DNA from 2 places in the Lysinibacillus sp. FJAT-14222 genome. Region 1 is predicted to be linked to the other one. Evidence: predicted binding sites of a transcription regulator. Region 1 holds the regulator's gene; the other holds the start of a gene.
What was found. Region 1 encodes CtsR, which represses protease genes until heat stress. Its sites were predicted from a motif close to ATGGTCAATAAAGGTCAAACA; they were not measured.
Positions count from the first base shown of each region.

Region 2: the regulator CtsR is predicted to act here: its motif matches at 11,606-11,626, upstream of clpP (ATP-dependent Clp endopeptidase proteolytic subunit ClpP).

Region 1 covers NZ_LIYL01000046.1:149,005-165,798, forward strand. Annotated here, with positions in the region: gene corA (magnesium/cobalt transporter CorA) at 292-1,251, opposite strand; gene AN161_RS19550 (class I SAM-dependent methyltransferase) at 1,324-2,007, opposite strand; gene AN161_RS19555 (DUF4870 domain-containing protein) at 2,132-2,437, shown strand; gene AN161_RS19560 (CtsR family transcriptional regulator) at 2,737-3,207, shown strand; gene AN161_RS19565 (UvrB/UvrC motif-containing protein) at 3,222-3,770, shown strand; gene AN161_RS19570 (protein arginine kinase) at 3,767-4,876, shown strand; gene AN161_RS19575 (ATP-dependent Clp protease ATP-binding subunit) at 4,866-7,310, shown strand; gene radA (DNA repair protein RadA) at 7,478-8,854, shown strand; gene AN161_RS19585 (PIN/TRAM domain-containing protein) at 9,242-10,327, shown strand; gene ispD (2-C-methyl-D-erythritol 4-phosphate cytidylyltransferase) at 10,340-11,029, shown strand; gene AN161_RS19595 (SWIM zinc finger family protein) at 11,199-12,857, opposite strand; gene ispF (2-C-methyl-D-erythritol 2,4-cyclodiphosphate synthase) at 13,131-13,607, shown strand; gene gltX (glutamate--tRNA ligase) at 13,699-15,159, shown strand; T-box leader at 15,210-15,427, shown strand; gene epsC (serine O-acetyltransferase EpsC) at 15,659-16,309, shown strand; gene cysS (cysteine--tRNA ligase) at 16,306-16,794, shown strand, end outside.
Region 2 covers NZ_LIYL01000010.1:389,007-405,800, forward strand. Annotated here, with positions in the region: gene hisD (histidinol dehydrogenase) at 1-626, shown strand, start outside; gene hisB (imidazoleglycerol-phosphate dehydratase HisB) at 631-1,230, shown strand; gene hisH (imidazole glycerol phosphate synthase subunit HisH) at 1,227-1,859, shown strand; gene hisF (imidazole glycerol phosphate synthase subunit HisF) at 1,853-2,614, shown strand; gene hisIE (bifunctional phosphoribosyl-AMP cyclohydrolase/phosphoribosyl-ATP diphosphatase HisIE) at 2,611-3,228, shown strand; gene AN161_RS05770 (tetratricopeptide repeat protein) at 3,319-4,842, shown strand; gene trxB (thioredoxin-disulfide reductase) at 4,943-5,887, shown strand; gene AN161_RS05780 (8-oxo-dGTP diphosphatase) at 6,440-6,907, shown strand; gene rapZ (RNase adapter RapZ) at 6,917-7,810, shown strand; gene AN161_RS05790 (YvcK family protein) at 7,815-8,810, shown strand; gene whiA (DNA-binding protein WhiA) at 8,876-9,823, shown strand; gene AN161_RS05800 (HPr family phosphocarrier protein) at 9,938-10,195, shown strand; gene AN161_RS30315 (hypothetical protein) at 10,324-10,839, shown strand; gene clpP (ATP-dependent Clp endopeptidase proteolytic subunit ClpP) at 10,929-11,519, opposite strand; tRNA gene AN161_RS05815 (tRNA-Arg) at 11,823-11,897, shown strand; gene AN161_RS05820 (basic amino acid ABC transporter substrate-binding protein) at 12,405-13,202, shown strand; gene AN161_RS29485 (hypothetical protein) at 13,332-13,496, opposite strand; gene AN161_RS05825 (amino acid ABC transporter permease) at 13,564-14,268, shown strand; gene AN161_RS05830 (amino acid ABC transporter ATP-binding protein) at 14,265-14,987, shown strand; gene AN161_RS05835 (spore coat protein) at 15,049-15,663, opposite strand; gene AN161_RS05840 (LemA family protein) at 15,828-16,409, shown strand; gene AN161_RS05845 (TPM domain-containing protein) at 16,409-16,794, shown strand, end outside.

The DNA.
Region 1 (16,794 bases):
CCTCCACTCCAATCAACCACTTCACATAGCCTGTATCTTCTGGCATACCACTCTAATTTATAGTGATAAAACGAAACTTCGACTTTTGTCCGTGGGAAAGCGAAGCGGCAGCAGTTGTACAATCTCGTCACTGTTATAAGTCTATTCTGTTCGATCATGGTGAGTAGCCTCGAACGGAAAAACATCCTCATTGTCACAACATTCACTAAGATTTCCTTGACCATTTTGATACAAGAGTTTGTTTCCCATAGGTTATCTTTGGTCTATTTTTATACCAATGAATTACCATTTTTAAGGTTTAAATAATTTAAACCAGCCTTTAAATTTAAAAATCCCGAGCATAAATATTGCAATTAAAATCATCAAAATAAGCACGATAAAGTAGCTATACCGTCCGTGAAGTTCAGGCATATGATCAAAGTTCATACCGTAAACACCAGCTATAAATGTTAATGGAATAAAAATTGTCGATACAATAGTCAATGTCATCATAATGCCATTCATACGGCTAGAGCTCATCGCCATGTAGTTATCGCGCATATCAGCTGTAAGTTCACGATTGGATTCTACCATTTCTGTAAGCTTTAGCAGATGATCGTAAATGTCGCCAAAGTAAGCTCGTTCAGATTTATTTAGTGAAAAGCGATAAGAATTAAGGATTCGATATAATAAATCACGCATTGGTAATATTGTGCGACGCAAATGAAGCAAATCACTACGGAATTCGAACACAATTTTCATGGCATTGTGGTTACTTTGATAGTTAAGCTCATCTTCAAGTGCATTTAAATGATCCTCGATCTTATAGACAAGTGGGAAATAGCTATCAACGATTTTATCGATTACTTGATACGTTAAATATACTGTGCCTCGTTCCCAATTCTTTGGCTGTTTTTCTAGCATCTTTTGCACTCGATCTATTTCGGGTGCTACGTTTTTATGGAATGTAACAATAAATTTATTAGAAACAAAAATATTTACTTCCTCAGCTGATAATTCTTCGTTAACCCTTTGAATAACAAAGAAATGGAAATCATCGTAAAAATCGAGCTTTGGCCGCTGTAAACGCATTAAGCAATCTTCTATAGCAAGCGGGTGAAAATGGAAAAATGTATCTAACAGTAGTTCTTCCTCATCGGTCGGACAATTAAAGTCGACCCAGTACCATTCAAATTCGTTTTTGTGTATATCCTCAAGCGGAAATTCTTTTATAAGTTTTTGGTCTTTTGTAATTCCAATTGTGCGTATCACAGCATTCACCTCAATTCCGTTAATCCTATCCTAACAGGTGTGTTTGTCTTCACAAGAAATAACACCCTATTTTTATATCTCTTCTTTATAGCATATCCAACCGCCAAATAAAGTAGTGGCAAAGAATCTAGATGGTTTTGTAAAGCCTGCCTGCTGTAATAGTGATAAAATGTCCTCTTCACGCATAAATGAAAGAGAACGTATGGATTTCTCCATTTCCGCTACCTCTAATGGTGATAGCTTTGTATGCTGTAGCCAATAAGCACGCCATAAATCAAATTGTAGCTCAGTTTCTAAGGAGCCAGGCTGTCCGTATTTTGAGACGAGCACAAATGGTGCACCAGGCTTTAAATTATTTGCTATTTCTTTTAATGTTGCAAACTTCTCTTGGTAATCTTGTATAAAATGAAGCACTAGTACACAACTAGCTGCATCAAACTTCACTGAAGGTAGCTGAGTATCGAGTATAGTTCCTTGATATAAAGAAATATTATTAGGTAGAGATTTTAAACGTTCTTCAGCTATGTGCAGCATGGCTGAAGAAGGGTCTATGCCAACAAATGACCAATGAGGTCTTTGCTCAGCGAGCTGTAAAATTTCATTGCCGCTTCCTGATCCAACTACTAAAAATTCAGCTTTCTCGTGTAATGTAGATCGATAAAATGTTTGTGTTAAACGTAGCATTGCATCGTAGCTAGGTAGCGTGCGACGAATACCTTTTTCATATTCGTTCGCAAGTGTGTTATTGAATTCCATCACGTATCACATGCCTTTCAAAAAAATTTTTAAAATCGATTTATATTTGAAACTATTTAGGGTATTATTCCGTAAATAGTAGTACATAAAACAAAGACAAATTAAAATGGAAAGGTTGATATAAATGGAAACTAAATGGTCTAAGGTAATCATACACGCAAGTGCTTTTTTTGCGCCATGGTTCGTACCAATTATATTTTTCTTAATTAGCTCGGATGAAGAAATAAAAGCAATTTCTGTTCAAGCAATGCTGTTCCAAGTTGTAATATGGATTTTAATTGGAATTTCAGTTATTTTAAGCTTTTTATTAATTGGTATACCGTTTTTAATAATTTTTGGGATTATGTTATTTATCGTACCAATTATCGGTATTGTGAAGGCTTTATCTGATGAGCCTTGGCGTTATCCAATTGTTGGTCGCTGGGTATAATTTTTATAGACGCAAGTATATGCTAGTTGCATATGCTTGCGTTTTTTCTATTGGTGATAAGGGTAGATTATAGGTATGAGTGGGGGCATTCAACATTTCAGTGTGTCTAGTTTCAAGCGCATCCCCCGAGAACGCTTCGATTTCTCAGAAGAAATCTCTAGTATTTGTCGGAGATAAACGGTCGCTTTTAATTTCAGTGTGCGAAATAATTGCAATTATTTTCAAGCGTTTTGTATAATATACTCAAAGAAAGTCAAAGATAGTCAAAGTCAGTGAAGTAAGCGAGGTGTATTCCTAAAATGCGTAATATATCAGACATCATAGAAGGCTACTTAAAGCAAGTACTTGAATTAGGTGGAGAAGGGCATATTGAAATAAAACGTAGTGAAATTGCAGATAAATTTCAATGTGTGCCCTCACAAATAAATTATGTAATAAATACAAGATTTACTGCCGAACGAGGTTACCTTGTTGAAAGTAAACGTGGTGGTGGTGGGTACATTCGAATTTTACGTGTCCGCGCGAATTCACAAATTGATTTAATCGACGATGTCCTCAGGCAAATAGAAGGTGGGGCATCGCAAACAATGGCAGAAGATTTAGTTTATCGACTAATTGATGAGCAGGTAATTTCAAGGCGAGAAGCGAAAATAATATTAGCAGCAGTTGATCGCTCAACTATTGATTTGCAACTCCCGTTACGGGATCATATTCGAGCAAAAATTTTACGAGCGATGCTAACAACGATTAAATATGAACAGCAAAAATAAAAGAGGTGATGGAAATGATATGCGAACATTGTAAGCAGCGTAATGCGACAGTTACCGTAACACAGGTTCAAAGTGGTCAAAAGGTGGAGCACCATTATTGTGACGTCTGCGCCTCGCAGTTCCATCCATTTCATGCTGAATTTAAACAAGAGCCAATATCTATTCAACAGCTATTATCCAATTGGTTTGGCTCACCTTCGTGGCAGCAACAAAAAGCGGGTGAAAAACAGCAGGCGCAGCCACAACCGCAAACATGTCCACAATGTGGATTTACGTATAAACAGTTTTTAAAAGAAGGTAAATTTGGATGCCCTAGCTGTTATGACACCTTTAGCGAGCACTTACCGAAGCTCTTTAATCGTATACAGGCTGGGCCTCAACATATAGGGAAAATGCCTGGTGCTCGAAGCAATGTTTATGTTATCAAAAAGCAAATTGAAGATATTCGTAAACGTATGAAAGTTGCTGTAGATGAAGAACAATTTGAGGAGGCAGCAAAGCTTCGTGATGAAGTGAAGGAACTTGAGAAGCACCTACAATTTGAAGGTGGTGATGTGTCGTGATGATTGAATCGTTTTTAGAGCGTGCTACACCAATATGGATGAGTATGGAGGATGATTATTCAGATATTGTCATTAGTACCCGTATCCGTCTTGCTCGAAATTTAGACGGTTATCGTTTTCCATTAGCCTTTACAGAGAATGAGGCATTACAGGTGGAGCAGGCAGTTACACATGCAATAAAGGACAGTACGGAGCTTCAAGAAAATTACTCATATTTTGCTATTAAGGATTTAACAGCTTTACAACGTCAAATACTTGTAGAGAAACATTTAATTAGTCCTCAGCTTGCAAAAAAAGAGCTAGTTGGCTCCATGCTTTTATCCGATGACGAATCAACTAGCATTATGGTGAACGAAGAAGATCATTTACGCATTCAATGTATGACGGCAAGTTTTCAGCTTCAAAAGGCATTCGAACAGGCCGATAAAATTGATCGTACCTTAGAGAAAGCTTTGCCTTATGCATTTCGAGATACATTTGGTTATTTAACAAGTTGCCCAACAAATATTGGTACTGGTTTGCGAGCATCTGTCATGATGCACCTGCCAGCCCTTACACTCACAGGTCAGATGAATCAAATCATTAATGCAATGACACGATTAGGAATGACAGTAAGGGGAATATATGGAGAAGGTAGTGAAAATTTAGGTAATGTTTACCAAGTGTCAAATCAGATTACACTAGGAAAAACAGAAGATGATATTTTAGCGGACATTCAAAGTGTCGCTGAAAAAATAATTCAAAAAGAACGGCATGCAAGAGGCAAGTTAATGGAAAAAGCAGAGCTTGCCCTCGAAGATCGCGTATACCGTTCTTTAGGTACCTTAACATATGCTCGAATTTTAACGAGTGAGGAAGCAGCTACTTGCCTATCGAATATCCGTTTAGGGGTTGATTTACAGTTAATTGAAGGCATTAAAGCGACCACTTTAAACGAATGTGTTGTCAGTATGCAACCTGGATTTTTACAGCATTATGCAGGGGACGTTTTGCCACCTGCTGAGCGAGATCGCGTACGAGCTGAAATGCTTCGTGAGGCATTATTTCAAGAAAATATGAGTAAGCCTATTATTGGGGAAAAAGGAGAGGATTCATTTGATGTTTAATCGTTTTACACAACGCGCGCAAAAAGTATTACAGCTTGCACAAGAAGAGGCTATTCGTTGGAAGCACGAATCAATTGGAACAGAGCATATTCTATTAGGGCTTATCCGTGAAGGCGGCGGTATTGCTGCAAAAGCATTAGAAGCCATTGATATTAGTCCTCAAATGATTGAAGCAGGTATTGAAGAGCTTGTAGGGAAAGGTAAAGAGGATGTTGGTCCAATTGTCCACTACACACCTCGAGCTAAAAAAGTAATAGAACTATCAGTCGATGAATCACGCAAACTAGGTCATTCTTATATCGGTACAGAGCATTTACTATTAGCACTTATTCGTGAAGGTGAAGGTATAGCTGCTCGTGTATTAAACAATGCTGGTGTCGGATTAAATAAGGCTCGTCAGCAAGTGCTTTTGTTATTAGGTAATAATGATAATGCTCAATCTGGTCAACAAGCTGCACAGGCTGCAAATACACCAACATTAGATAGCCTTGCGCGTGATTTAACGCAAATTGCTCGTGAAGGCAATTTAGATCCGGTCATTGGTCGAAGCAAGGAAATTACACGTGTTATTGAGGTTCTATCTCGCCGTACAAAAAATAACCCTGTATTGGTCGGTGAGCCAGGTGTCGGTAAAACGGCTATCGCTGAAGGCTTAGCACAGCAAATTATTCATAATGAAGTGCCAGAAATTCTTCGTGATAAACGCGTCATGACACTTGATATGGGGACAGTTGTTGCCGGAACAAAATATCGTGGTGAATTTGAAGATCGCTTGAAAAAAGTAATGGATGAAATTCGCCAAGCAGGCAATGTTATTTTATTTATCGATGAATTGCATACATTAATTGGTGCAGGTGGTGCAGAAGGTGCGATCGATGCATCAAATATTTTAAAACCATCTTTAGCTCGTGGTGAGCTTCAATGTATCGGTGCGACAACACTAGATGAGTACCGCAAATATATTGAGAAGGATGCAGCATTAGAGCGTCGTTTCCAACCTATTCAAGTCGATGAGCCAACTGTAGAAGAAGCCATTCAAATTATTCAAGGCTTACGTGATCGTTATGAAGCGCATCACCGTGTGAAAATTACAGATGAGGCAATTGAAGCAGCAGCAAAAATGAGTGACCGATATATTTCTGATCGCTTCTTACCAGATAAGGCGATTGATTTAATCGATGAAGCAGGTTCTAAGGTACGCTTACGTTCATTCGCAGTGCCACCAAACTTAAAGGCACTTGAAGATAAGCTTGAAAATGTACGCTCTGAAAAGAATGCAGCCGTCTCAGGTCAAGAATTTGAAAAGGCAGCATCATTAAGAGACACAGAGCAAAAGCTAAAAGATGAAATTGAATCTACGAGAAAAAATTGGAAGGAAGAACAGGGGAAAGCCGAATCGAAAGTTACAGTGGATGATGTAGCAGAGGTTGTATCTATGTGGACTGGAATTCCAGTATCAAAAATTGCTTCTGAAGAATCTTCTAAGTTATTACAGCTTGAAGAAGAGTTACACAAGCGCGTTGTAGGTCAAGGAGAAGCAGTAGAGGCAATTTCTCGAGCAATTCGCCGTGCAAGAGCTGGCTTAAAAGATCCGAAACGACCAATTGGTTCATTTATTTTCTTAGGTCCAACAGGGGTTGGTAAAACAGAGCTTGCAAGAGCATTAGCTGAAGTTATGTTTGGTGATGAGGACGCAATGATCCGCGTTGACATGTCTGAGTACATGGAAAAACATTCGACTTCTCGTTTAGTTGGTTCTCCTCCTGGCTATGTAGGCTTTGATGATGGCGGTCAGCTAACAGAAAAGGTTCGTCGTAAACCATATTCTGTAGTATTACTAGATGAAATTGAGAAGGCTCATCCAGATGTTTTCAATATCTTACTTCAAGTACTTGAAGATGGCCGTTTAACAGATTCTAAAGGTCGTGTGGTAGATTTCCGCAACACAGTTGTTATTATGACATCAAACGTTGGTGCGGATGCTTTAAAATATCAGAAAAACCTTGGTTTCAATGTAGGTGGTACGGATACGAAGTATAAAGATATGAAGGGTACAATGCTGGAGGAATTGAAAAAAGCATTCCGCCCAGAATTCTTAAACCGTATCGACGAAATGATCGTCTTCCACTCACTAGAAAAAGAACATTTAAAAGAAATCGTAGCGATGATGGCGAATGCTTTAACGAAACGTCTGAAGGAGCAAGATATTTCGCTAGAGTTGACGGATTCAGCTCTTGAGAAAATTGTGGAGGAAGGCTATGATCCTCAATACGGTGCTCGCCCACTACGTCGTGCATTACAAAAACAAGTAGAAGACCGTTTATCGGAAGAACTACTGAAAGGCAATGTAGAGAAGGGTAATCAAGTAATCATTGATTACGTGAATGATGAGTTTGTTGTGAAGAAAAAAGAGGAAGTATCTACTTCTAAATAATCTTCATATCATACGATAAAGTGAACCTTCGCTTTCGGTACAGATAAATTACTGCACATTCATGCGGGGTAAACATTTCATTTGAAAAGGACAGCAAGGCTATAGTGCCAAGCTGTCCTTTTTTATGTACAATAAACATAAGAACAAATATTCGAGGTGAATGCAATTTGGCAAAGAAGAAAACGAAATTTGTATGCTCAGGCTGTGGCTATGAATCTGCAAAATGGATGGGAAGATGCCCAGGATGCGGAGAATGGAATAAGATGGTTGAAGAGGTAGAGGTCATTGCAAAAGGGCCACGAGGGGCATTCCAACATTCTGCTACAGTTACCCAAAAGGCTCTCCCTATTATGCAGATTGAAGCTGCTGAGGAATCACGAGTTGCAACAGAAATGGGTGAGCTCAACCGAGTGCTAGGTGGAGGCATCGTGCCAGGTTCTCTTGTATTAATCGGAGGAGATCCTGGGATCGGGAAGTCGACGTTATTATTACAAGTATCTGCGTTGCTGTCGAATAAGGGACATCGTGTGCTCTATATTTCCGGTGAGGAATCCATCCGTCAAACAAAGCTGCGTGCAGAACGTTTAGGGGTGATCTCACAGGAGCTTTATATATATTCTGAAACGAATTTAGAGTTTTTAAATCAAACCATTGATGAGGTGCAGCCAAAGTTTGTTATTGTCGATTCTATTCAAACTGTTTTTCATCCAGAGGTAACGAGTGCACCTGGTAGTGTATCACAAGTGCGTGAATGTACAGCAGAACTCATGCGAATTGCAAAAACAAAGGGAATTGCTATTTTTCTAGTTGGACATGTAACAAAAGAAGGACAAATTGCAGGGCCACGTATTTTAGAGCACATGGTTGATACGGTATTGTATTTTGAAGGAGAACGACATCATAATCACCGTATTTTACGGAGCCAAAAAAACCGCTTCGGCTCTACAAATGAAATTGCTATCTTTGAAATGCTTCAAGGAGGCTTAAAGGAAGTGTTAAACCCGTCTGAGTTGTTCCTACAGGAGCGTTCACAGGGGGCGGCTGGGTCAACAATCGTAGCCTCAATGGAAGGTACACGGCCAATTCTAGTTGAAATTCAGTCGCTTGTAACACCAACAAGCTTTAATTATCCGAAACGAATGGCAACAGGTGTCGATCAAAACCGTGTGCAACTGCTTATGGCCGTCCTTGAAAAGAGAATGGGTCTCATGCTACAGGCACAGGATGCATATATTAAAGTTGCTGGCGGCGTGAAGCTTGATGAGCCTGCAATTGATTTGGCTGTGTTAACAAGCATTGTTTCGAGCTTTAAGGATCAAGCTGTCAGAGCGACAGATTGCTTTATTGGGGAAGTAGGTTTGACAGGCGAGGTGCGTCGTGTATCTCGGATTGAACAGCGTGTGATTGAGGCAGCAAAGCTCGGATTTAAACGGGTCTTCTTACCAGCCTCTAATATCGGTGGCTGGGATTTTCCACAAGGTATTGAGATAGTTGGCGTAGAAACGATAAAGGATGCATTGAATGCTTGCTTTAGAGAGCTATAAAGAAGTTTGTGCATGTTGGACAATGTTCTGACATGCACTTTTAACTTCTTTCAGCAATTGAACACCTGTACCTGTCGCTGCGCTTTCGGTACAAAAGACATTCGCTGAAATAGAGGGTTTTGGTTTTTTTAATTCATAGATAGAAGGTAGGAAACTCAAAGAGGGGAATTGGCGTCTATGATAATGTCCGTGAAAATGCTTGTTTAATGCAGATCGGATGCCAAAGAGCATTTCTGATTTTAGTGTGAAGAATTTTAGAAATTGATTTTCAGTAGACTTGGGATGATCGATCAATGGATGAAATTACCGATACTTTGATAGGGTCATAAAAGATTTTCTGCAATAAACTATGTATAATTATATATTAAGAATGGGAGGTGACAGCTTATGAAAAAATTTGTTCAAATTGCTTTTTTACTGATTGGAGGAGCATTAGGCCTTGTTTTCTTACCGCCATTATACGAATTGCTTCATTTATCATCTAATCCTTGGCTTGATAATCCCTACGTATCAGTAGCTTTAGGAGCACTTTTACTGTTTACATTATCGTTTGCCTTTTCCGATTATTTTGTAAGGCTTATTAGCTGGATGGAAGAGGTGCTATTTAAGGTGCCTGTTGGAGACTTACTATTTGGTACACTTGGGCTCATTATTGGACTGATTGTTGCGTATTTCTTAGGCTTTGCAATCGATAGTATTGATTTACCGAGTTTTACAAAGGTTTTACCAATTATACTGTCATTTGTGCTTGGATATTTAGGATTCCGTGTAGGCTTTAAAAAGCGTGATGAACTAATCCAGCTATTTACATTACGTGGTAACAATACGAAGAAAAAATTAGCAGAAGGTGTAGAGCCTCAAGAAGCACGAGGAAGCTATAAACTGTTAGATACTAGTGTTATTATTGATGGTCGTATTGCAGATATTTCTGAAACAGGCTTTATAGAAGGTATATTGGTTGTACCCCAATTTGTCCTTACTGAGCTACAGCATATTGCAGATTCTTCGGATACGTTAAAGCGTACAAGAGGTCGTCGTGGTTTAGATATTTTGAAAAAATTACAAGATGAACGTATGACAAAGGTTGAGATTACTGAAGAGGACTTTGAGGATGTGCAAGAGGTTGACTTAAAGCTAGTACGTCTTGCAAAGAAAAGAGGTGCCGATACACAGATTGTTACGAACGACTTTAACCTGAACAAAGTTTGTGAGCTACACCATGTGAAGGTGCTAAACATCAATGATTTAGCAAATGCAGTGAAGCCTGTCGTTATTCCAGGTGAGGATATGCAAGTAATGGTCATTAAAGATGGAAAAGAGCATAATCAAGGGGTTGCTTATTTAGATGACGGGACAATGATCGTTGTTGAAGGTGGACGTAGCTATATAGGACAGGCAATTACGGTAACCGTAACAAGTGTTCTACAAACATCAGCAGGTCGTATGATTTTTGCTAAACCCAAGGATGACTAGGAAGTGAGAAATGTGCAATATGAAGTAGTGTTGCCTGCAGCAGGTAGCGGAAAGCGAATGGGAGCGGGGCAAAATAAGTTATTTTTAAATCTTTTAGAGAAACCCATTCTCATACACACGCTGGAAGTATTTGAACAGGATAGTCAGTGTACAGGTATTTGGCTTGCAGTGAAGCCAGAAGAGCGCGGATTTATTCAAGAAATGCTCGAGAGATATGGAATTTCTAAAGTTAAAGGCTTGCCTGATGGTGGTGCTGAGCGTCAGCATTCCGTTCATTCGTGCATGAAAGAAATGAAACAGGTCGATATTGTGCTTGTGCATGATGCTGCGCGTCCATTTATCACTCATGACATTATTGCGAATCTTGTACAAAGTGCGCATGACTTTGGCGCTGCGATTGCGGGTGTTCGTGCGAAGGATACAATGAAAAAAGTACGTGATGGTGTTATTGAAGAAACTATTGATCGTGAAAGCTTATGGATGATTCAAACACCACAAGCATTTCAATTTGATTTGATTGTGGAGGCGGAGGATGTTGCTGAGAAGGTAGGTTTTCTTGGTACCGATGAAGCGATGCTAGTAGAACGTCTTGGCCATGAGGTGCATATTGTAGAAAGCAGCTACGAAAATGTAAAGATGACGACGCAAGAAGATTTAGTTTTCGGTGAAGCGATATTACAGAAACGCGCTAAAAAGCAATGAAATGCTAGAATAAACGAAACATTAGAGGCAAGGTATGAAAACCGAGCCTCTTTTTTGCTTTGATATTTCTGCTCATTTTTTATAAGTTTGAGGGCTCTCTTCAAGATAAGATCTGTTTCAACAATTTCTAACAGTATTTAATTCCCTCGAGTGTAAACTTTGGTTATCTCTATTTTTGTATGTTCTTCAATTCCTCCACAAAAGCACGGCGTTTTGGATACGCTTGTAGTAAGTCAGAAATTAATTGCTTTGCTTCAATGGTGTAGCCGGCCCTACGCATAATGTTGATAGAATGACAAACGCCTTGATAACTTTTGCGATTAGAGGAAATTCGAGCATCGGCAGTGATGGCGTCAATGAATAGTGCACAAACATCTTCATAGTACTGTTCTTTTATGTATTGATAATAGTACTCGATTCTTGTTGGATGTTCTTTGCAATAGTCTAAAATACGTTTAGTTTGTTGTTCCTCTACAATGATTTGCGTATACAAACGAGAATTTGTAAGTCGATCTAATAGTTCTTCAAAAACTTCAGGCCATTGTTCAGCGGGATGTAGTGCTTTGAATTCTGTGTAGTAAGAATACTCACCAGATAGCAACAGTTGTAATGCCAATTCGCGCATGTCTTCTGTATGTCCGAGTGCTTTATGAGCGATAAAAGCGAATTGCCTCCATTTTTTAACGATACCTGCTGATTTTTCATCTACCTGTAGCCCATCAGCTGTTAACTGTAATACTTTTTCATACTCACCAAGGTTGATGGCAGATTTGATAATTAGTTCACGCATATCGTAGTCCTCAATATGCTGCTCTAAAAATGTCTCTACTCCCTTACCATTATATTTATCCTGTAACAAGCGAAGCTCTATCTTTCTTAACTGTTTATTCATATATTGTGCATGCCAATCATCTGATGCGCTTTTCATTGAGTGAATAAGGGTTTTAAATCGTTCCTCGATAGCATCATCATGACAAAGAGGTACACAGGAATGGAGCAAATGAATACGCCAATCTGACCAACCACTTAACTCGTGGTTCATTGCTTCTTGAATAACAAGGTCATACACCGTTTCTGACTGCTCTTTTGACCAAACATCTACTCCTTCGTTAATCGCTTGACTAATTAATTCAAAGCTGTCTTCAATAGCACCACCGAAATCGCCATCGGAGTCGTCGCTATATTGCAGTGCATCAAATGTATGTTGGAAGCAAAGGAAGCTAAGCTCAATAGCTGTTATATAGTTACCTTGGTCAATATGTTCCTGAGCGTGTTGAAGTGTTGTGTAGACGCCTTTTAACGCTTTCGTTGCTTGATTACGTGGAATAAAGCCACTACGGCGATCTTCTCCTTTTTTTAGATGCTGAATGATTAATTGTTCAGCGGCTTTTAATACATCCGCTGGTTCTGTTAGTAGCATTTCAAATTCTTGCAGAAAGCTAGGGTAGTTCTGTCCAACTTTTAGAATTAACGTTATTAGATTTTCCTTTGATTGCGTAGCTAGCAATTGCTGTAATGTTGGTTTTTGTGCTTTAGATGACTTAGATACTGAAACACGAGGATTGTTTAGTTGCCCCTGAATTTCATATAGCGCAGCGGCAATATGCTTACAAATGTCATCATATGGGCAATCACAATCGACGTGTGTAATGTCGCCATTTGCTTCAACAATGATATCTACAATATACAGCTCAGACCCCTCGACCTCAGCCTGCCAATTGCTATTGTCAATGTGTATAATATCAATGACATGACGATTCTGATAATAATTGTACCCACGTTGTAAAATCACCTTATTAAAATGCCTTTCAAAAGTATGAATATTCATTAAAGCACCTCCTTTTTGTGATAAATTAGGATAAGCATATCAGAAAATACGGAGGAGAGAGATACAAATATGAACTCTCATAGACAGAGCCCTCAATTTCCTAGGAAATATGTTAAAATGTGAGGGTATAATATAGAGTAAATATAAAAGTGAAGGAAGGTGAATGAGACTGCTTTATAAGCTGAATAGAAGCTTTTCAAGTCTGCCAATCTGGGCCTTTTAGTTGGTGGATTTTCCTATTTTAATTAACTTATTAGACAGTCTCAATATCATATGTTTCGAATTGGACAAGGATTTGACGTACATGCATTTGAAGAAGGACGTCCATTAATTATTGGAGGTATAACAATTCCTCATGAAAAAGGGTTAGTAGGGCATTCGGACGCAGATGTTTTATTACACACTGTAACAGATGCAGCATTAGGAGCTATTGGTGAGGGAGATATCGGTCGTCATTTCCCAGATACAGATCCTGCGTTTAAGGATGCTGATTCAGCGAAATTATTAGAGCATATTTGGAAGATTGTTGAGGACAAGGGTTATGTTCTAGGTAATGTGGATTGTACGATTATGGCACAACGTCCGAAAATGGCACCATATATTGAACAAATGCAAAATTGTATTGCTGAATTACTTCATGCAGAGCCTTCTCAAGTAAATGTCAAGGCAACAACAACTGAACGTTTAGGTTTTACAGGTCGCGAGGAAGGGATTGCGGCTATGGCGACAATCCTATTGATTAAGAAGTAAAAGGAGGCTCTAGGCGCTTTTATTTCCTGTAACAGAGTGGTAAAATGAACAAAGTCAATTTTTTGAACGAAAATTTAGGAGGCTTTTAATTATGGCGAAAGAAGTTCGTGTTCGTTACGCGCCATCCCCTACTGGTTTCTTACATATCGGTGGAGCGCGTACAGCGTTATTCAACTATTTATATGCAAAACATCATAACGGTAAATTCATCGTACGTATTGAGGATACAGATATCGAGCGTAATGTAGAAGGCGGAGAAGCATCTCAGCTAGATAACTTAAAATGGTTAGGTATTGAATATGATGAGTCGATCGATATCGGTGGACCATATGCACCTTATCGTCAAATGGAGCGTCTTGATATTTATAAAGAGCACGCTGAAAAACTATTAGAGCAAGGTTTAGCTTACAAATGCTTCTGTTCTTCTGAGAAATTAGAAGCGTCTCGCGAAGAACAAAAAGCACGAGGTGTAGCAGCTCCAACTTATGATGGTACTTGTCGTCATTTATCAGCAGAGGAAGTTGCGGCTAAAGAAGCTGCTGGTGAACCATATACAATTCGTATGCGCGTACCTGAAAATGTAACATATGAATTTGAAGATTTAGTACGTGGACAAGTAGCGTTTGAGTCTAAAGATGTTGGTGATTGGGTACTTGTTAAAGCAAACGGTATCCCAACGTATAACTATGCGGTAGTGCTAGATGATCACTTTATGGAAATTTCGCATGTATTCCGTGGTGAAGAGCATTTATCGAATACACCAAAACAAATGATGATTTTTGATGCATTCGGCTGGGAATATCCACGCTTTGGTCATATGACATTAATCATTAATGAAAATCGAAAAAAATTATCTAAACGTGATGAATCAATTATTCAATTCGTCACACAATATAAAGATTTAGGCTACCTACCTGAGGCGATGTTCAACTTCTTTGCATTACTTGGCTGGTCTCCTGAAGGGGAAGAAGAGATTTTCTCAAAAGAAGAATTTATTAAAATGTTTGATGAAAAACGTCTTTCAAAATCACCATCTATGTTCGATAAGCAAAAGCTTACTTGGATGAATAACCAATACATTAAAAAGCTATCTTTAGAAGAAGTGGTCGCATTATCTTTACCACATTTACAAAAAGCGGGTTTATTATCAGAAGAGCTAACAGCGGAAGAACATGCATGGGCAACAGATTTAATCGGACTTTATCATGACCAAATGAGCTTTGGTGCTGAAATTGTAGAGCTATCTCGCCTATTCTTTAACGATCACATTGAATATGATGAAGAAGCAAAAGCAGTTCTAGCAGGTGAGCAGGTACCTGAGGTAATGGCAGCATTTAAAGCGCAACTTGAAGGTTTAGAAGAATTTACACCTGATACTGTAAAAGCTGCTATTAAAGCTGTTCAAAAAGAAACAGGTCACAAAGGTAAAAATCTATTTATGCCAATTCGCGTTGTAACGACGGGTGAAACGCATGGTCCAGAGCTTCCGAACGCGATTTGCTTAATTGGCAAACAGAAAACAATTGATCGTGTAGAAAAATTTGCGCAATAAGTAGAAATTGATTGACAATTTATCAGTTCGTTGTAAAATGTATTTACATTGAGAAAGCGTTGATAAGGAGAAGTAAGTGGCGCATGCTCCAAAGAGAAGACCATCACCGGCTGAAAGTGGTCTGAGCCTAGGCAAAACTGAAATGCACCTTTGAGCATGAAGCTGAACAATAGTAGGCTTTATCGATTCGTTCCCGTTACAGGACGTCCAGAGTGGAAGGCCTTTGCCTTCAATCAGAGTGGAACCGCGCAAATTTAGCGTCTCTGTCATTCCTTTTTGGGATGATAGGGGCGCTTTTTATATTTATCTTCATTCAGCAAATGTTTTTTGTAGCGAAAGGCGAAATTGATAGACATGTTGTTGGGTGCGCCAACTCTACTCAGCTAACTCTGCAGCGAAATAAACGTCAGTTGCACTATTTCAATGGTCAAGGATGCAGTTGATCGTGTAAAAATTTCAAAGGGTCAAGGCCAATCAAAACGAAAAGGGGGAATTTTTTGTGTTTAAAAGAATGAAGGAAGATGTAGAAACGATTTTTGAGAATGATCCAGCAGCGCGTAGTGTGCTTGAAGTTGTGCTAACATACTCAGGTCTACATGCTACATGGGCGCATCGAGTTGCACATTGGTTCTTTAAAAGGCGTTTTTATTTTATAGCCCGTGCCATTTCACAAATTAGTCGCTTCTTTACTGGAATTGAAATTCATCCTGGAGCAAAGATTGGTAGACGTTTCTTTATTGACCATGGGATGGGGGTTGTGATTGGCGAAACTTGTGAAATTGGTGATAATGTAACTTTATATCAAGGTGTAACTTTAGGTGGTACAGGGAAAGAAAAGGGAAAACGCCATCCAACATTAGAAGATAATGTACTAGTTGCAACAGGCGCAAAAGTATTAGGTTCTATTACCATTGGTGAGAATAGTAAAATTGGTGCAGGTTCAGTTGTCTTAAAAGAAGTGCCACCAAATGCTACAGTTGTCGGTATTCCTGGTAAAATAGTGATTAAGGATGGAGTTCGTCTAGAGAAAAAACTAGACCACCAAAATATACCTGACCCTGTAGAAGAACGTTGTCAAGTTTTCGAGAAGCAGATTGCAGAATTGCATCAGGAAATCGAACGCTTACAAAAGGAGAGAGAAACACAATGAGTATTCAAATTTTCAACTCATTAACACGACAAAAGGAAACTTTCGTACCGCTGGAAGAAGGCAAAGTAAAAATGTACGTTTGCGGTCCGACAGTTTATAACTACATTCATATTGGGAATTCACGCCCTGTAATTGTCTACGATACAGTACGTCGTTATTTTCAATTCAAAGGCTATGATGTGAAATTCGTTTCAAATTTCACAGATGTGGACGACAAAATTATTAAGGCTGCTAACGAGCTTGGAGAAGAAGTTCATGAATTGACGGAGCGCTTTATTGCCGCATACTTTGAAGATGTTACAGCGTTAGGCTGCAAGAAAGCAGATGTACATCCACGCGTTACAGAGCATATGGATGATATCATTCAATTCATTCAAGTTTTAGTCGATAAAGGTTATGCCTATGAGTCAGCTGGTGATGTCTATTACCGAACTCGTAAATTTAATGGCTACGGTAAATTATCACACCAATCGGTAGATGATTTA
Region 2 (16,794 bases), on a different contig from region 1:
TTGGTGAAGTAGCGATTGATATGATTGCAGGTCCAAGTGAAATTGCCGTTTTAGCAGACGACACAGCATTTGCTGATGAAATCGCGGCTGATCTTTTATCACAGGCTGAGCATGATAAATTGGCTTGTGCCATTTTAGTGACGACTTCTGAGCATTTAGCTAAAAAAGTAGCTGATGAAGTGGAGAAGCAATTAACCACTTTACCGCGTGAAGATGTGGCACGTGCATCGATTGAAAACTTTGGTGCCATTTATGTGGCTGAAACGATGGCAGATGCTATAGATGCCATTAATTCGCTTGCACCTGAGCACTTAGAAATTGTGACAAAAAATGCTGAGGCTGTAGCTGAACAAGTACGACATGCAGGTGGTATTTTCATCGGTCGTTATAGCTCTGAACCAGTTGGTGATTACTTTGCAGGGACAAATCATGTGCTACCAACGAATAGCACTGCACGCTTTGCAAGTGGCTTAAACGTGGATGATTTTGTGAAAAAATCGAGCATCGTCTTTTATAGTGAAAAAACTTGGGCAGAAAATGCACCGAAAATTGCACGTCTAGCACGTATGGAAGGCTTAGAGGGCCATGCGCGTGCAGTCGAATCTCGTGGATGGGAAAAGGAGTAGCACAATGACTGAAAAGAAACGATATGCAAAAGTTGAACGTACAACAAATGAAACTCAAATTTCAGTAGCTATCGATTTAGATGGTGAAGGAAAAGCGGATATTAAAACAGGTGTTGGCTTTATGGATCACATGCTGGACCTATTTATCAAACATGGTCTTTTTGACGGGACGATACAAGCAAATGGTGATACATATATAGACGATCATCATACAACAGAAGACCTCGGAATTGTATTAGGTCAAGCTATTCGTGAAGCACTCGGTGATAAAAAAGGAATCAAGCGCTACGGCACAGCATTTGTGCCAATGGATGATGCACTTGCACAGGTAGTTGTGGATTGCTCGAATCGTCCGCATTTAGAATATCGTGTACCACAGTTAAAGGGGAAAGTTGGGAATTTCGACACTGAATTAGTACATGAATTTTTGTGGAAGTTTGCGCTTGAGGCTCGGATGAATGTTCATGTCATTGTACCTTATGGACATAATACACATCATATTATTGAAGCTATTTTTAAGGCGTTAGCACGTGCCATTGACGCAGCGGTGGAAATTGATCCACGTGTTAAAGGTGTACCCTCGACTAAGGGGCTGTTAACGTGAAAATAGGTGTTATTGATTATGGCATGGGGAATTTATTTAGTGTCGAGCAGGCATTAAAACGACTTGGCTGTGAGGTAGTTGTCACAGCTGACGAAAAAGTGCTAGATGCAACAGATGCACTGTTGCTTCCAGGTGTTGGAGCATTTCCAGATGCTATCAAACGTTTAGCTGAAACAAATTTAGACCGTTATTTACACAAGGTGAAAGCTGAAAATCGACCACTTCTCGGAATTTGCTTAGGAATGCAATTATTATTTGAGCAAAGTGAAGAAGTGTCACCGACGAAGGGGCTGGGTTTTTTTAAAGGAAGCATTAAACGATTTAGTGGTGACAACGCTGGGCATGCGTATCGAGTACCACATATGGGATGGAATGAGCTCGTAGTGACAAAGCGCCCTTCATGGTTAAAGGGTGAAGTATTGGCAAAGCATGTTTATTTTGTCCACTCATTTTATGCAGCAGATATAGATGAAACAGAGCTTGTCGCATATGCAGATTATCATGGTATTAAGGTTCCTGGTATTGTTGCAAATGGTTCTGTTACTGGAATGCAGTTCCATCCCGAAAAATCAGGTGAACTAGGTGTATATTTATTAGAGCAATGGTTGAAGGGGGTGGCTTCATGTTAACAAAGCGCATTATTCCATGTCTTGATGTGAAAGAGGGGCGTGTTGTAAAAGGTGTACAGTTTGTGTCATTACGTGATGCGGGTGACCCAGTAGAGCTTGCCAAGTTTTATGATGAGCAAGGAGCAGATGAGCTTGTGTTTTTAGATATCTCGGCATCACATGAAGGACGTGAAACAATGGTTGATGTAGTGCGGCAAACTGCAGCTACATTAGCAATTCCATTTACAGTAGGTGGTGGAATTCGTACTTTAGATGATATGAAACGCATTTTACGTGCAGGTGCCGATAAAGTATCAGTGAATACTTCTGCTTTAGAGAGACCAGAGCTCATTAAAGAAGGTTCTGACTTTTTTGGCGCACAATGTATTGTTGTAGCCATTGATGCACGCTATAGTGAAGAAGATGCCACATGGATGGTTTATACGCACGGAGGCCGAAACAAAACAACTTGGCAAGCAACTGAGTGGGCAAAGGAAGCAGTTCGCTTAGGTGCTGGTGAAATTTTATTAACGAGTATGAATCAGGACGGTGAGAAATCAGGTTTTGATTTAGCTTTAACAAAAGCCGTGAGAGAGGCTGTGACAGTTCCTGTAATTGCAAGCGGCGGTGCAGGGAATGCCGAACATTTTTATGAGGTTTTAGCTGAAGATATCGATGCAGATGCAGCACTTGCCGCATCCATCTTTCATTACAAAGAAACGAGCGTAGCACAAGTAAAAGAATACTTACGTGAAAAAGGAGTGGCAGTAAGATGATTGACAGCATTAAATTTGATGATAAAGGTCTTGTCACTGCGGTAGTACAAGATGCTAATACAAAAGAAGTATTAACTGTAGCATATATGAACAAAGAATCCTTGGAGAAAACACTTGAATCAGGTGAAACATGGTTCTTCTCACGTTCACGTCAAGAGCTCTGGCACAAAGGGGCAACAAGTGGTCATACACAAAAAGTTGTGTCGATAAAAGCGGACTGTGACGGTGACGCACTAGTCGTGGAAGTAATTCCTGCTGGTCCGGCTTGCCATAATGGAACAACTTCTTGCTTTACGGAGATAGTTCAGCAAAATGCTAAGGTCGGATCTGTTGAGATTATTTCTAATCTTGTAAATGTCATTGAAAAGCGTGAGCAAGAAATGCCAGAAGGCGCATACACTACATATTTATTCGATAAAGGAATCGATAAAATTTGTAAAAAAGTCGGAGAAGAAGCAACAGAAGTTGTCATAGGTGCGAAAAATCGCGATGCAGAAGAGGTAAAATGGGAGGCTGCCGATTTAATTTACCATCTACTAGTATTATTACAAGAGCAAAAAGTAAGTGTTTATGACGTGTTACATGTGTTGGAAAAACGTCACGAGGAGAAATAACAGCATATCGCTTATTGTATGCTATAATAGAAGTTACTGTGTAAAGGAACGTATCATACGTTCCTTATTTCTTGTTTCGGAGGAAAAAATTTGGAAAAGAAACGTCAAAAAGAGAATCAAACGAATATAGTGTCGTTCATTCCAACAGGCGACTATTATTATAAAAAATCAATTCAAGCAATGAATAGCGGACAAATGAATAAAGCTTATAAATATTTACAGCGAGCAGCTGATTTAAGTCCTGATGATCCAATGATTTTATTGCAATTAGCGATAGTGGAGTTAGAGGGTCAACGTTTCGAGGAAGCGTATGATCTTCTTCGTCGTGCCTATCAGATGGATCCAGATAATCCAGAAATTATTTTTTACATGGCAGAGATTTCTGGATGCGTTGGCATCATACAAGATGCTAAACGCTTTGCAGAGCAATATTTACAAATAGAGCCAGAGGGTGCCTATGCAGATGAAGCGGCTGAAATATTAGAATTTGTTGCTTTTGAGCAGGATGATTTTGAGGAACTTGAAGGTTCTGGAGAAGATTTATATCGGCAGGAACAGGCGAGGCGCTGTATGGAAAAGGGAGATTTCCCTGAAGCTATTAATATTCTAGAAAACTTAATTGAAGAAAGTCCAGATTTTTGGTCAGCCTATAATAATTTAGCTCTTGCCTATTTTTATGTTGGTGAAGCAGAACAGGCGAAAGCCCTTCTAAATACGGTATTACGTGAAAATAAGGGGAACTTACATGCACTTTGTAATTTAACTGTTATTGCGTACTATGAAAAAAATGAAGAAGATTTAAAGGATCTTTTAGAGGTACTGGTAAAAATTCAACCATATACATGGGAACATCGCTATAAGCTGGGGGCTACATTAGCGCTCATTGGACAGTATGATTTAGCATTTAAATGGTTACGTAGCATGCAAAAACGAGGCTATATAGGCGATGCTGGCTTTTACTTTTGGTTATCACATGCAGCATATTTCTCTGGGCATGAAGAAATTTCAAAGAGTACATGGGGGCAGCTACTTGAGCTAGATCCAGATAAAGAAGGCTTTGAACCTTGGCGTCAAGAAGAAAACGAATATGCACTTGATGCACTAGAGCATGACCGTGATTATATAGTGGATAAACTGGAGAGTAGCTATACAAGTGAGCGTATTTTTGGTTTGTTTTTACTGAGCTGTACAGCACATAAACAGGAAATTATTGCGCATCCAAAATGGATAGACGTTGAGCAACTTGATACATTTGAAAAGCTATTCCTAGCTTATGCACTAGGCCATCAATTCGATATGAAAAACAAAGTGGAGGCTAGCTTTTTACGAGCAGTAAGTGTACCAGAAATTTTATTAGAGCAATATGGTAAGCTTACGACGCTGATCGCACCAATGTTCCAAATGTGGTTTGTGCTTTGTGAGCAAGCATTGATTAACAATTATCGTTTTACAAACCCAGCGGCTATTGCAGGAGCAAATGATTATTTATTTCGTTCTTCCCGAATGCTCAAGGTTACCAAAAAAGAGATAGCTCAGCAATACGGAGTATCAGTATCAACATTATCGAAGTATATTGATGAAATTTTAAAGTTTTTACCAAACACTCATAACTAGACTGTGAGCAACATAGTTGAATAACTTTTTACTTTCACATACGATGAACATACTGAAGTTATTATAAAAAAGTAAAAAATCTGTTTAGGGGGAAGTATTTATGTCAGAAGAAAAAATTTATGATGTTGTAATAATTGGTGCAGGTCCGGCTGGTATGACTGCGGCTGTTTATACATCACGTGCCAACCTTTCAACTTTAATGATTGAACGTGGTATCCCTGGCGGACAAATGGCAAGTACGGAAGAAGTAGAAAACTATCCAGGATTTGATACAGTTTTAGGGCCTGAGCTGTCTACAAAAATGTTTGATCATGCTAAGAAGTTTGGTGCAGAGTATGCGTATGGCGATGTAACTGAAATTATTGATGGTGAGGAATATAAAACAATAAAATCAGGTGCTAAAGAATATAAAACACGCGCGATTATTCTTTCTACAGGTGCGGAGTATAAAAAAATGGGCGTGCCTGGCGAAAAAGAACTTGGAGGCCGTGGTGTCAGCTATTGTGCAGTATGTGATGGTGCATTCTTCAAGCAAAAAAATCTTGTTGTCGTAGGTGGCGGGGATTCTGCTGTTGAAGAAGGTGTTTACTTAACTCGCTTCGCTGATAAAGTAACAATTGTGCACCGTCGTGATAAATTACGTGCACAAAAAATTCTCCAAGATCGTGCCTTTGCTAACGAAAAAATTGATTTCATTTGGAATTCAACAGTCAAAGAAATTAATGAGGCAGATGGTAAAGTTGGAAGTGTGACATTACAATCAACTTTAGATGGTACAGAATCTGATTTTGCTGCTGATGGCGTATTTATATACATTGGTATGCTGCCATTAACAAAACCATTTGAGTCTCTAGGTATTTTAAATGATGCTGGTTATATTTTGACAAATGAGAATATGGAAACAACTGTACCAGGAATCTTCGCAGCAGGAGATGTGCGTGAAAAATCACTTCGTCAAATCGTTACAGCGACAGGTGACGGAAGTATTGCAGCACAAGCGGTACAACATTATGTGGAAGAATTATTAGAAAAGATTAATGCTTAAAGTGGATTAATATTGAAACCTGTTCTTGATTAGCTCATCAGCAAAAGTTGTGGACGACATTTGTTAATATGCCATATATATAAGTTGATTGGAGTGGAGGCTGGACGCCCCCAGAAAGCTTTGCTCTGTGCGAAAGCGAAGCGGCAGCTACAAAGGCCCAGTTGGAACGGAAATCAACCCCACGTTATGGTGATGATCCTTTGATTAGATTTTAAGGGAAAAAATACAATTTTAATACTGTTTTAATATTGTTGTAACTTGAATGACATATAAAAGGTGTAATATAAAAAGTGTAATTAGCAATCCCCCTTTTATTTTGTTAGTAGGTTGTTTCCGCCTAAATTAGGTGGAGCAACCTATTTTTGTTGTGAACGAAATTTTTGATTTTTTGTCGCGCAGTTTCATATGTTTGAGTAGAGGCTAAAAACATGGTTCGCAGAAGTATTAGTGAAGTTGAAATTACCATGCACCTAAAGTTCTGAATGGAGGACAAACATTGTTTGGTCTTGCTATAATGAAAGATAGAATGCAAAAGTGATTAGAGGTGTGCCTATGCAAAGAATTGCAAATTTAATAGCCGTAAAAGACGGTCAAGTATTATTACTTCAGAAGCCAAGACGTGGCTGGTACGTAGCTCCTGGCGGTAAAATGGAGAGCGGTGAGTCGATCTATGAGGCTGCAGTACGTGAGTTTCAGGAAGAAACAAATGTCACACCATTAAATGTTCATTTAAAGGGTGTTTATACGATGATTATTAAAGAAAATAATGAGGTAGTTGACGAATGGATGCTTTATACATTTGTTGCAAAGGATATAGAAGGTGTACCGTTTGAAGAAACTAGAGAAGGCAAACTTGCATGGCACCCAGTAGAGGATTTGAAACATTTGCCAATGGCTGAAGGTGATCGAACAAATTTACAATTTGCCATCTCACAATCAGGCATTCAGTACGGTACGTTTGAATATACAACTGATTTTGAATTACTTCATGAGAAAATACAAATATCAATAGAACAATAAAGGAGCTGCATGACAGTGGTGGTTGAAGGCCAAAAAAGTACACATGAATTGGTTATTATTACAGGAATGTCTGGAGCTGGGAAAACAGTAGCTATTCAAAGCTTTGAAGATTTAGGTTATTACTGTATTGATAATTTACCACCAGCGTTACTCACAACATTTTTAGCCTTACTCAGGGATTCAGGTAAAAATTTTACACGTATTGCAGCTGTCATGGATATGCGTGGTGGCGACTTTTTTGATTCTCTTATTGGCGCCCTCGACCATATACTCAAAGAAGGCGACATTGTTGCACGAATTTTATTTTTAGATGCAGATGATGCAACTTTAGTTAGACGTTATAAGGAAACGAGACGTGCACATCCAATGGCTGTAAATGGTTTACCGTTAGACGGCATTAAACAAGAACGGAAGCTTTTATCGGAAGTAAAGGGGCGCGCTAAATTTGTCTATAATACATCTAACATGAAGCCCAAAGAGCTACGTGAAAAAATCGTTAAAGAATTTTCTAGTGGTGCCGATAATATTTTTTCAGTAAACATCATGTCTTTTGGATTTAAGCATGGTATGCCGATAGATGCAGATTTAGTGTTCGATGTTCGTTTTTTAAAAAATCCATATTATGTAGAAGAGCTGCGCCATAAAACGGGTCTACAAACTGAGGTATCTTCTTATGTTTTGGCACTTGAGGATACGCAAACACTCATTCAAAAATTAACGGATCTGTTTGAATTTATGATCCCTCTCTATAGACAAGAGGGTAAATCACAACTTGTTATTGCTTTTGGTTGTACTGGTGGACAGCATCGTTCGGTAACATTAGCAGAATATTTTGGAGCATATTTAACAGGGAAAGAAAAAACTGTTATAACACATCGTGACATCAATCGTAGAAAGGATTGAGTGAATGGGAAAGAAGCGAACAAAGCTTGTTGTAATAGGTGGTGGTACTGGGCTCTCTACATTACTACGAGGGCTCAAGCACCACCCATTTGATATTACTGCAATTGTAACAGTAGCTGATGACGGTGGTTCTTCAGGACGCTTACGGGATGACTACGATATTCCACCTCCTGGTGATGTCCGTAATGTTATCGCGGCGTTATCGGATGTTGAGCCACTTGTTGAGCAAATGTTTCAATATCGATTTTCAGCCTCAGAAGATTTACGTGGGCATTCATTAGGTAATTTAATGTTGACGGCTTTAACTGATATTACCGGAGATTTTAACCATGCTATTAGTGAAATGGGAAAGGTATTAAAGGTTCATGGTCGCGTCATACCAGCAGCTAATAAAAAGATTAATTTACATGCAGAGCTTGAGGACGGTTCAGTTATTGAAGGTGAATCTAAAATTCCAACGGCTAAAAAACGAATTAGTCGTGTTTTTTTAGTGCCTGAAAACGTGCAACCGTTACCAGAGGCTATTCGAGCAATCAATCGTGCTGACTATATTTTAATTGGTCCGGGAAGTTTATATACAAGTATTATTCCAAACCTTCTTGTAAAAGGAATTGGGGAAGCTATTGCAAAGGCAAAAGGAAGAAAAATTTACGTTTGTAATTTAATGACTCAAAAAGGTGAAACTATTTCCTATACAGCAGGTGACCATGTTCAAGCTTTATACAAGCATGTTGGAGATTCCTTTATTGATTCTATTTTAGTAAATGATGTAAAACTACCTCATCCTGTAAAAGAGCTTTATAAGGAAGAATGTGCTGAGCCAGTAACATTTGACGTTGCAAAGCTTGAAAGTATGGAATTAGAGGTTATCCAACGAGATATTGCCACAATTCGCCCAGATGGGACGGTTCGTCATAATTCAGCAAACGTTGCAAAATGGCTTGTAGATTACGCAAATATCTATAAACAAAAAATAAGTGAACCAATAATAGAATCATAAAGCGCTTATTGTATATGATAAGATGAACATATACATAGAACTAAAGGTTGAAAGGGGGGCGTGATATGTCTTTTGCTTCTGAAACTAAAAAGGAATTGACCCAAATAGAAGCGGACAATCATTGTATGAAAGCAGAAGTATCTGCCCTAATTCGTATGAATGGTTCATTATCCTTTGCTAATAAACAGTTAAGCTTAGACGTACAAACTGAAAACGCTGCAATCGCAAGAAGACTTTATACGATTATGAAAAAGTTATATCCGTATAATGTAGAGCTACTTGTTCGAAAAAAAATGCGTTTGAAAAAAAACAACGTATACATTTGCCGTGTAAGAGAAGGTGCGCGTGAGCTATTAATTGATTTAGAAATCATCTCAGACGACTTTCAATTTAATCATACTATTTCTCGAGAGCTCATTAAAAAGGGTGGTCAAAAAAGAGCGTATTTACGAGGCGCATTTTTAGCAGGTGGCTCTGTCAACAATCCAGAAACATCAGCCTACCATTTAGAAATTTATTCATTATATAAAGAGCATGGCGAGGCTTTAATGGACTTGATGAATGAATTTGAGCTAAATGCAAAAACAATTGAACGAAAAAAAGGCTTTGTAACCTATTTAAAAGAAGCAGAAAAAATTTCTGATTTCCTAAATATTGTTGGAGCACATCAAGCGATGATGAAATTTGAAGACGTTCGTATATTGCGAGACATGCGAAATAGTGTTAATCGAATTGTCAACTGTGAAACAGCAAATCTGAATAAAACAATAGGTGCAGCATTACGTCAGGTAGAGAATATTCGATTTATTGAAAATTCCATTGGCCTAGATCAATTGCCAGAAAAGCTTCGTGAAATTGCACGATTACGAGTAGAATATCAGGATGTAACGCTAAAAGAACTTGGTGAAATGGTATCAAGTGGAACGGTCAGTAAATCAGGTGTTAATCACAGACTGCGGAAAATCGATGAAATTGCCGATGCATTAAGACAGGGTGAAAAAATTGATGGTTAAATTTTCATACTTTTCAGGTATGAATGTAATGCGTAATCGCGTATTGTTCTTTTGCTAGTAAGTAAGGTAATATAAAACTAATAAGATGAACGGGAGTAAAGGGGAGTTTTAAGAATGACCGAGAGAAGAGTCCATGTAAAATTAAAATTAGGACTACAGGCTAGACAAGCAGCGCTATTTGTACAAGAAGCGAATCGTTTTAACGCAGATGTCTTTCTTGAGAAAGACGAGAAAAAAGTAAATGCCAAATCCATTATGGGTGTTATGAGCTTAGCTATTGCCAAAGGAACAGAGGTTGTTCTTAGTAGTGACGGTAACGATGCTGAGCAAGCGGTTACAGCATTGGCAGCACTAATCGAAAAAGAAGATTAAAAAAACTAAAGATGCAAAGACTGTCCAAGAAGTAAAACTTACATATTGGGCAGTTTTTTTGCGCTTTTACACAGCAAAAACAGATTCTATCATCTAATTTTAAATAATGGAAAATGCCCGCCGCTTCAATGGCCGAAGCGACGGAAAGAAGATCAGCCGATGGAAAGAAAGGCCGAAGCGACGGAAAGAAGAGCCGGAATGACGGAAAGAAAGGCCGAAGCGACGGAAAGAAGAGCCAGAATGACGGAAAGAAGAGCCAGAGCGACGGAAAGAAAGAGAGTCGACGGAAAGAGGAGTCAGAGCGACGGAAAGAAAGGCTGAAGCGACGGAAAGAAAGGCTGAAGCGACGGAAAGAAAGGCCGAAGCGACGGAAAGAAGAGCCGAAGTGGCGGAAAGAAAAGAAGTCGACGGAAAGAAGAGTCAGAGCGACGGAAAGAAAAGCCAGAGCGACGGAAAGAAGAGCCAGAGCGACGGAAAGAAGAGCCGAAGTGGCGGAAAGAAAAGAAGTCGACGGAAAGAGGAGTCAGAGCGACGGAAAGAAGAGTCAGAGCGACGGAAAGAAGAGTCAGAGCGACGGAAAGAAGAGTCAGAGCAACGGAAAGAAAAGCCAGAATGACGGAAAGAAAGGCCGAATCGACGGATAGAAGAACCAAAGCAGATAGAACCATACATTCTCGATGTAGAACCAAAAAAGACATCTCAGAAATAAATCTGGGATGCCTTTAATTATTTATTATTTACGGTCGCTACGATCCATAATATGGTCGATTAAGCCGTATTCTTTTGCACGTTCAGCAGTCATGAAGTTATCGCGATCTGTATCTCTTGCAATAACATCAAGTGGTTGACCAGTGCGTTCTGATAAAATACCATTTAATTTTTCACGTAAGAATAAAATACGTTTTGCAGCGATTTCGATTTCAGTTGCCTGACCTTGTGCACCGCCAAGAGGTTGGTGAATCATTACTTCAGCATTCGGTAATGCGAAGCGTTTACCAGGTTCACCAGCAGAAAGTAGGAAAGCACCCATAGATGCTGCCATACCAATACAAATTGTTTGTACTTGTGGCTTAATAATTTGCATTGTGTCATAAATTGCCATACCTGCAGTGATAGATCCACCTGGTGAGTTAATGTAAAGAGAGATATCTTTATCTGGATCTTCTGCTTGTAGGAATAGAAGTTGAGCAACAATTGAGTTAGCAACGTTGTCGTCAATCGCACTTCCTAGTAGGATAATACGGTCTTTTAGTAGTCGTGAATAGATGTCATACGCACGTTCACCACGACTTGTTTGTTCAATAACTGTAGGAATTAAATTCATGTTAAATCCTCCTTAAAAAAACTAAATTCGAATACCTTTGCTGAAAACATCCGTTGTGTTTCAGCTGTATCCTTATCATACACATTATAGTCAGGGAAGGTCAAATATTAACCCTGCTATTAAATAAAAAAAAAAATTAAATGTTTTGCATTCTATGGTTGAAATATGAGCAATACGTTTGTATAATTGATAAGGTCATAAGTTAAAGTACAGTACACTATTTTGCAGGTATGCTTCAAATGAGGGTTATCTACATCATGCTTTTCATAAAGCCTTGAGTGAGTGCTTTTTTTTTTGTTCAATGCCCTCGTGGTGTAATGGATAACACGTAAGATTCCGGTTCTTGCACTGGGGGTTCGATTCCCTCCGAGGGCGCCATTTTACTGATTATTTAGTATATTTTTATAGCTCGATTCTCCTAATAAGTAGTTTAGCAGCCTGCTTAGTGGAGAAAGAGAGGAAAGATGGTAGGAATACTGCCTAGTTGGCATTATTCCCATATTTTAGCCTTTCAAACCTTCAAAAAAAGCAACAACTCCAAATTATTTTTTAGTGAACATACTGTGCGTGAAGACTAGTATATTAGTCGGAAAAAGAATCCTATCTGAGGGGATTCTTTTTTTTTTTTGCAAAATCTATCTAATATTAGCATTGTTCATGAATGTATAAATATTCATTTTTGGTACTGTTTTCATTTATTCATGCCGTTTTATTCTAAAAAACCCAACTAAAATAAATTTTTATGAAAGAATGATTACTTTTATACGAAATGTTGTTGTCTAAAGAGAATAATGTCACTATAATTGACCTAATAGTCTAATATTTCCGAATTGCTTAAAATATTAATTATATTTCGGAAAATAATCGAATTAGGGGGAAGTAGCAATGAAAAGAAATTTATCTATGTTACTTATGATTGTAGCAGCATTTGCGCTGGTCTTAGCAGGCTGCGGCGCAAAAGACAAGACATCATCTGGTAGCGTGGCATCTGAAGAAGGTGGAAATAGTAAGAAAGTTTATAAGGTAGGAACAGAAGCGACGTTTGCACCATTTGAATCGCTTGACGATAAAGGAAAAGTCGTAGGCCTTGATGTCGATATTTTGCAAGCGATTGCTGATGAAATGGATTTTGAAGTGGAATGGCAAAATATTGGTTGGGAGCCTGTGTTCCAAACAATAAAAAATGGTGAAACAGATATCGGGGCAGCGGGGATCTCAGTAAATAAAGAGCGTAAAGAAACGTTTGACTTTACAGAGCCATATTATGAATCGCAATTATTAATCGTTGTAAAAGAAGATTCAAAGATTAAATCTTTAGCTGATTTAAAAGATAAAAAGATTTCAGTACAAATTAATGCTACAGGTCATCAAGCTGCGAAAAAGCTACAAGGTGCATCAAGTCCAAATATTATGGCGTTTGAAAATCAGCCAGTTGCTATTAAAGAAATGCTAAATGGTAATGTGGATGCTACGATCGGGGATAATGCGGTAATTTATGAATATATTAAAGCTCATCCAAAAGAGAAGCTTAAAGTAATCGAAGATGATGCATTTGAAAAAGAATACTATGGATTTATGGTTCAGAAGGGGAATACAGAACTTTTAAACAAATTAAATGAAGGTCTGAAAAAAATTAAAGAAAACGGTAAATTAAAAGAAATTACAGGCAAAGACTTTAAGTAATAAACGACTGCATGATGCCACTAGCATTGTTATGCTAGCGGCTCATTTAATTTTTTTCAGCGGGTGTCCGAACGCCTGTACCTGTCGCTACGCTTTCGGCACAAAAGACACCTGCTGAAATAGAGGAACTCAGTTTAAGAACGCCACGTCCTGTGGCAACGACTGAGTGACCAACATCATGTTGTTGCTGACGCTTCGCTTTCGCACAGACAAAACCTTTTGCTGTCGCTTTGCTTTCGCACAGAAAACATTTGTTGGCCTAAAGCCTCCGGCGGATGTCACGGAATCAAGCATAAAGCCGATTCCAGACGCAATTATACCGAGGCATAATTGATTTTTTAAAGGGGAAGTGGGTTTTCGGATGGACATCTTTGACTTACGCTGGGACATTGTCTGGAACTACCGTGATATGTTTATACGTGGTATTGGTGTGACGCTAATTTTAACACTCAGTGGTTATTTTGGCGGAATATTTTTAGGGCTATTTTTAGGACTTGGAAAAGTATCGACTAGAAAATGGATTTATTGGCCATGTAAGCTGTATGTAGATTTATTCCGTGGGACACCGATGCTTGTACAAATTTTATTAATTCACTTAGCGTTGATACCAACAATTTTTGGACATTCATTAGGCTATATGGTTTCAGGGATTACGGCGCTTATCTTAAACTGTGCGGCATACAATGCAGAAATTTTTCGCGCGGGTATTCAAAGTATTGCTAAAGGACAGATGGAGGCAGCTCGTTCTCTTGGCTTAACGCATAACCAAGCGATGCGAAAAGTTGTTTTACCACAAGCTTTTAGACGTATGATTCCGCCGTTAGGCAATGAATTTATTGCTTTATTAAAAGACTCATCTTTGGTAACCGTTATTGCGGCACCAGATATTTTATATGCAAGTAAGATCGTAGCCGGAGCTAGCTATCGTTTCTGGGAACCATATATAGTTGCGGCGTTGCTATATTTAATTTTAACGTATGGTGTAACGAAGATTGTAGCGTTTATCGAAAAACGATTTAGTAATAGCTATGTCCCTCGTAAGGCAGAAGGGCGGGAAGCGCGATGATTAAAATTGAGAATTTACACAAATATTTTGACAAACTGGAAGTATTAAAAGGCATTGATTATGAAATACAAGAAAAGCAAGTTGTCTGTGTTATTGGTCCATCAGGCTCAGGGAAAAGTACATTTTTACGTTGCATCAATATGCTAGAAGAAGTAACAGATGGTGCGATTTATATCGAGAATGTGAAGATTAATGATCCGAAAACAAATATTAATGCTATTCGAGCAGAAGTGGGCATGGTGTTTCAACAATTTAATTTATTCCCGCATATGACAGTCATAGACAATGTGACGATGGCTCCGATGCAAATCCGTAAAATGAGTAGGACAGAAGCGGAAGCACTTGGACATGAACTCTTAAAAAAGGTTGGTCTTGATAGTAAGGCATTTAATTATCCTGAGCAACTTTCGGGTGGTCAGCAGCAACGTGTTGCCATAGCCCGTGCTTTAGCAATGAAACCAAAAGCCATTTTATTTGATGAACCTACTTCAGCACTAGACCCTGAAATGGTAAAAGAAGTATTAGATGTAATGAAAAATTTAGCAGCTGAAGGTATGACCATGATAGTGGTGACACATGAAATGGGCTTTGCACGTGAAGTTGGAGATCGTGTTGTCTTTATGGATGGTGGCTATATTGTCGAAGAGGGAACGCCTGAGGAAATTTTTAGTAATACACAAAATGAACGAACGAAAGCATTTTTAGGAAAAGTTTTATAGTTCATTAAAAGGACAGCCCCTATGTAATAGTACATCACATAGGGGCTACTCTTTTTTATAATTAATGAAGGGGATTTGTTGTAGTGCCGTATGCATTAAGCATCGTATGCATATCCTGTTGAGAAAATTGAGGTACTTGATAATAGCCATGCATATTTTGGTAAATAGATAATTCGTATGCCATTTCAATGCAGTTGGGAATACTATCTGCAATAACACGACGAACAACAGGGTTTGTAGTTTCTGTTGCTGATGCAGTCATACCTTTTGCCACACCTTTTTGAGCGCCGAGTAAGAAGCCAGAAATAGCTTCATCGTTAAGCTCATTTGCATTTTGCATCGGCTTTTTTGGTTGGCCAGGATTCATTCCATATTTAAAATTATTTCCTGTCTCCATTTGATAGCGACCTGTAGGAACAGATGGATCATGGCCTGTGTTATAAGATTCCACAATAGTGTTATACATACCTAATGTGAAATTATATTGGCGATCCAAAATGCTAAGCAACTCGGTGTCCTTAACATGTGGACGTAAAACAATGGATTGATTCATACCAGCAATGATTGCACCGATTGTTTCATGCAAGTCCATTTGCTCATGTCCACCATGATTCAGGCTTTGTTGTTGGTTGAATGATGTTTGGTTTGATGATTCGTTTTGAAACGATTGTGTCAAAAAAAGCGCCTCCTAAATATCATAGTTATAGTTTGTTACAGTATTAAGTATGGCACGTTAGATAAATTTCATACGGTATTAATGCATTTGCATATATGTAGAATAGAGATGTTTTTTTGCTACACATTAGTGGTAAGGAAAAGAAAGCGAAGGAGGTTATAAAATTGAAAAAAATATTTGGACCTATAGGAATTATCGTTATAATTCTTGTTGTATTGGCCTTACTATTTATTCCAAAATACAATAGCCTTGTAACAGCCGAGGAAAGCGTTGATTCGAAATGGGCTCAGGTTGAAAATCAGCTACAACGTCGCTACGATTTGATCCCGAACTTAGTAGAATCTGTAAAAGGATATACCAACCATGAGAAAGAAGTTATTGCTAGTATTACAGAGGCACGTGCACAAATGGGAAGTGCACAAAGTCCAAAGGAACAGGCAGTTGCCAATGATGCATTGAACGGAGCACTTAGTCGATTGCTAGTTGTCGTGGAAAATTATCCGGATTTAAAGGCAGATGCAAATTTCCGTCAATTAATGGATGAATTAGCTGGAACAGAAAACCGCTTAGCAGTCGCTCGAGAAGATTACAACAATGAAGTACAGGCTTTTAATAAAACAGTCAAACGTTTCCCAGGCAATTTAATGGCAGGGATGTTCGGTTTTGAACAGAAAGAATATTTCAAAGCAGCTGCTGGTGCTGAAAGGGCACCATCTATAGATTTTAGTAATTCAGGTAAACAATAATGAAACGTTTTATTGTACAATTTGCAATCGTTTGTTGCATGTGTATTCTATCTATTGGAATTGCAAACGCAGCAATGCCTACACCAATGAAAAATACGTATATTCATGATTTTGCCAATGTTTTATCTGCATCCGTGAAGGAAGAGCTCAATCATTATTCAGAGCAGCTAGACAAAGGCACAGGTGCTGAGATTATGATCGTAACAGTAGATAACATTAATGGGCAAGAGCCAAAAATGTATGCAACAAAAATGATTCGTTCATGGGGCATTGGTGATGCAGAAAAAAATAACGGTGTCTTAATACTAGCAACATTTGGGCAAGGCGAAGGCAAAAATGATGTCGTTATTGCTGTAGGTCAAGGTCTCGAAGGAGCTTTACCAGA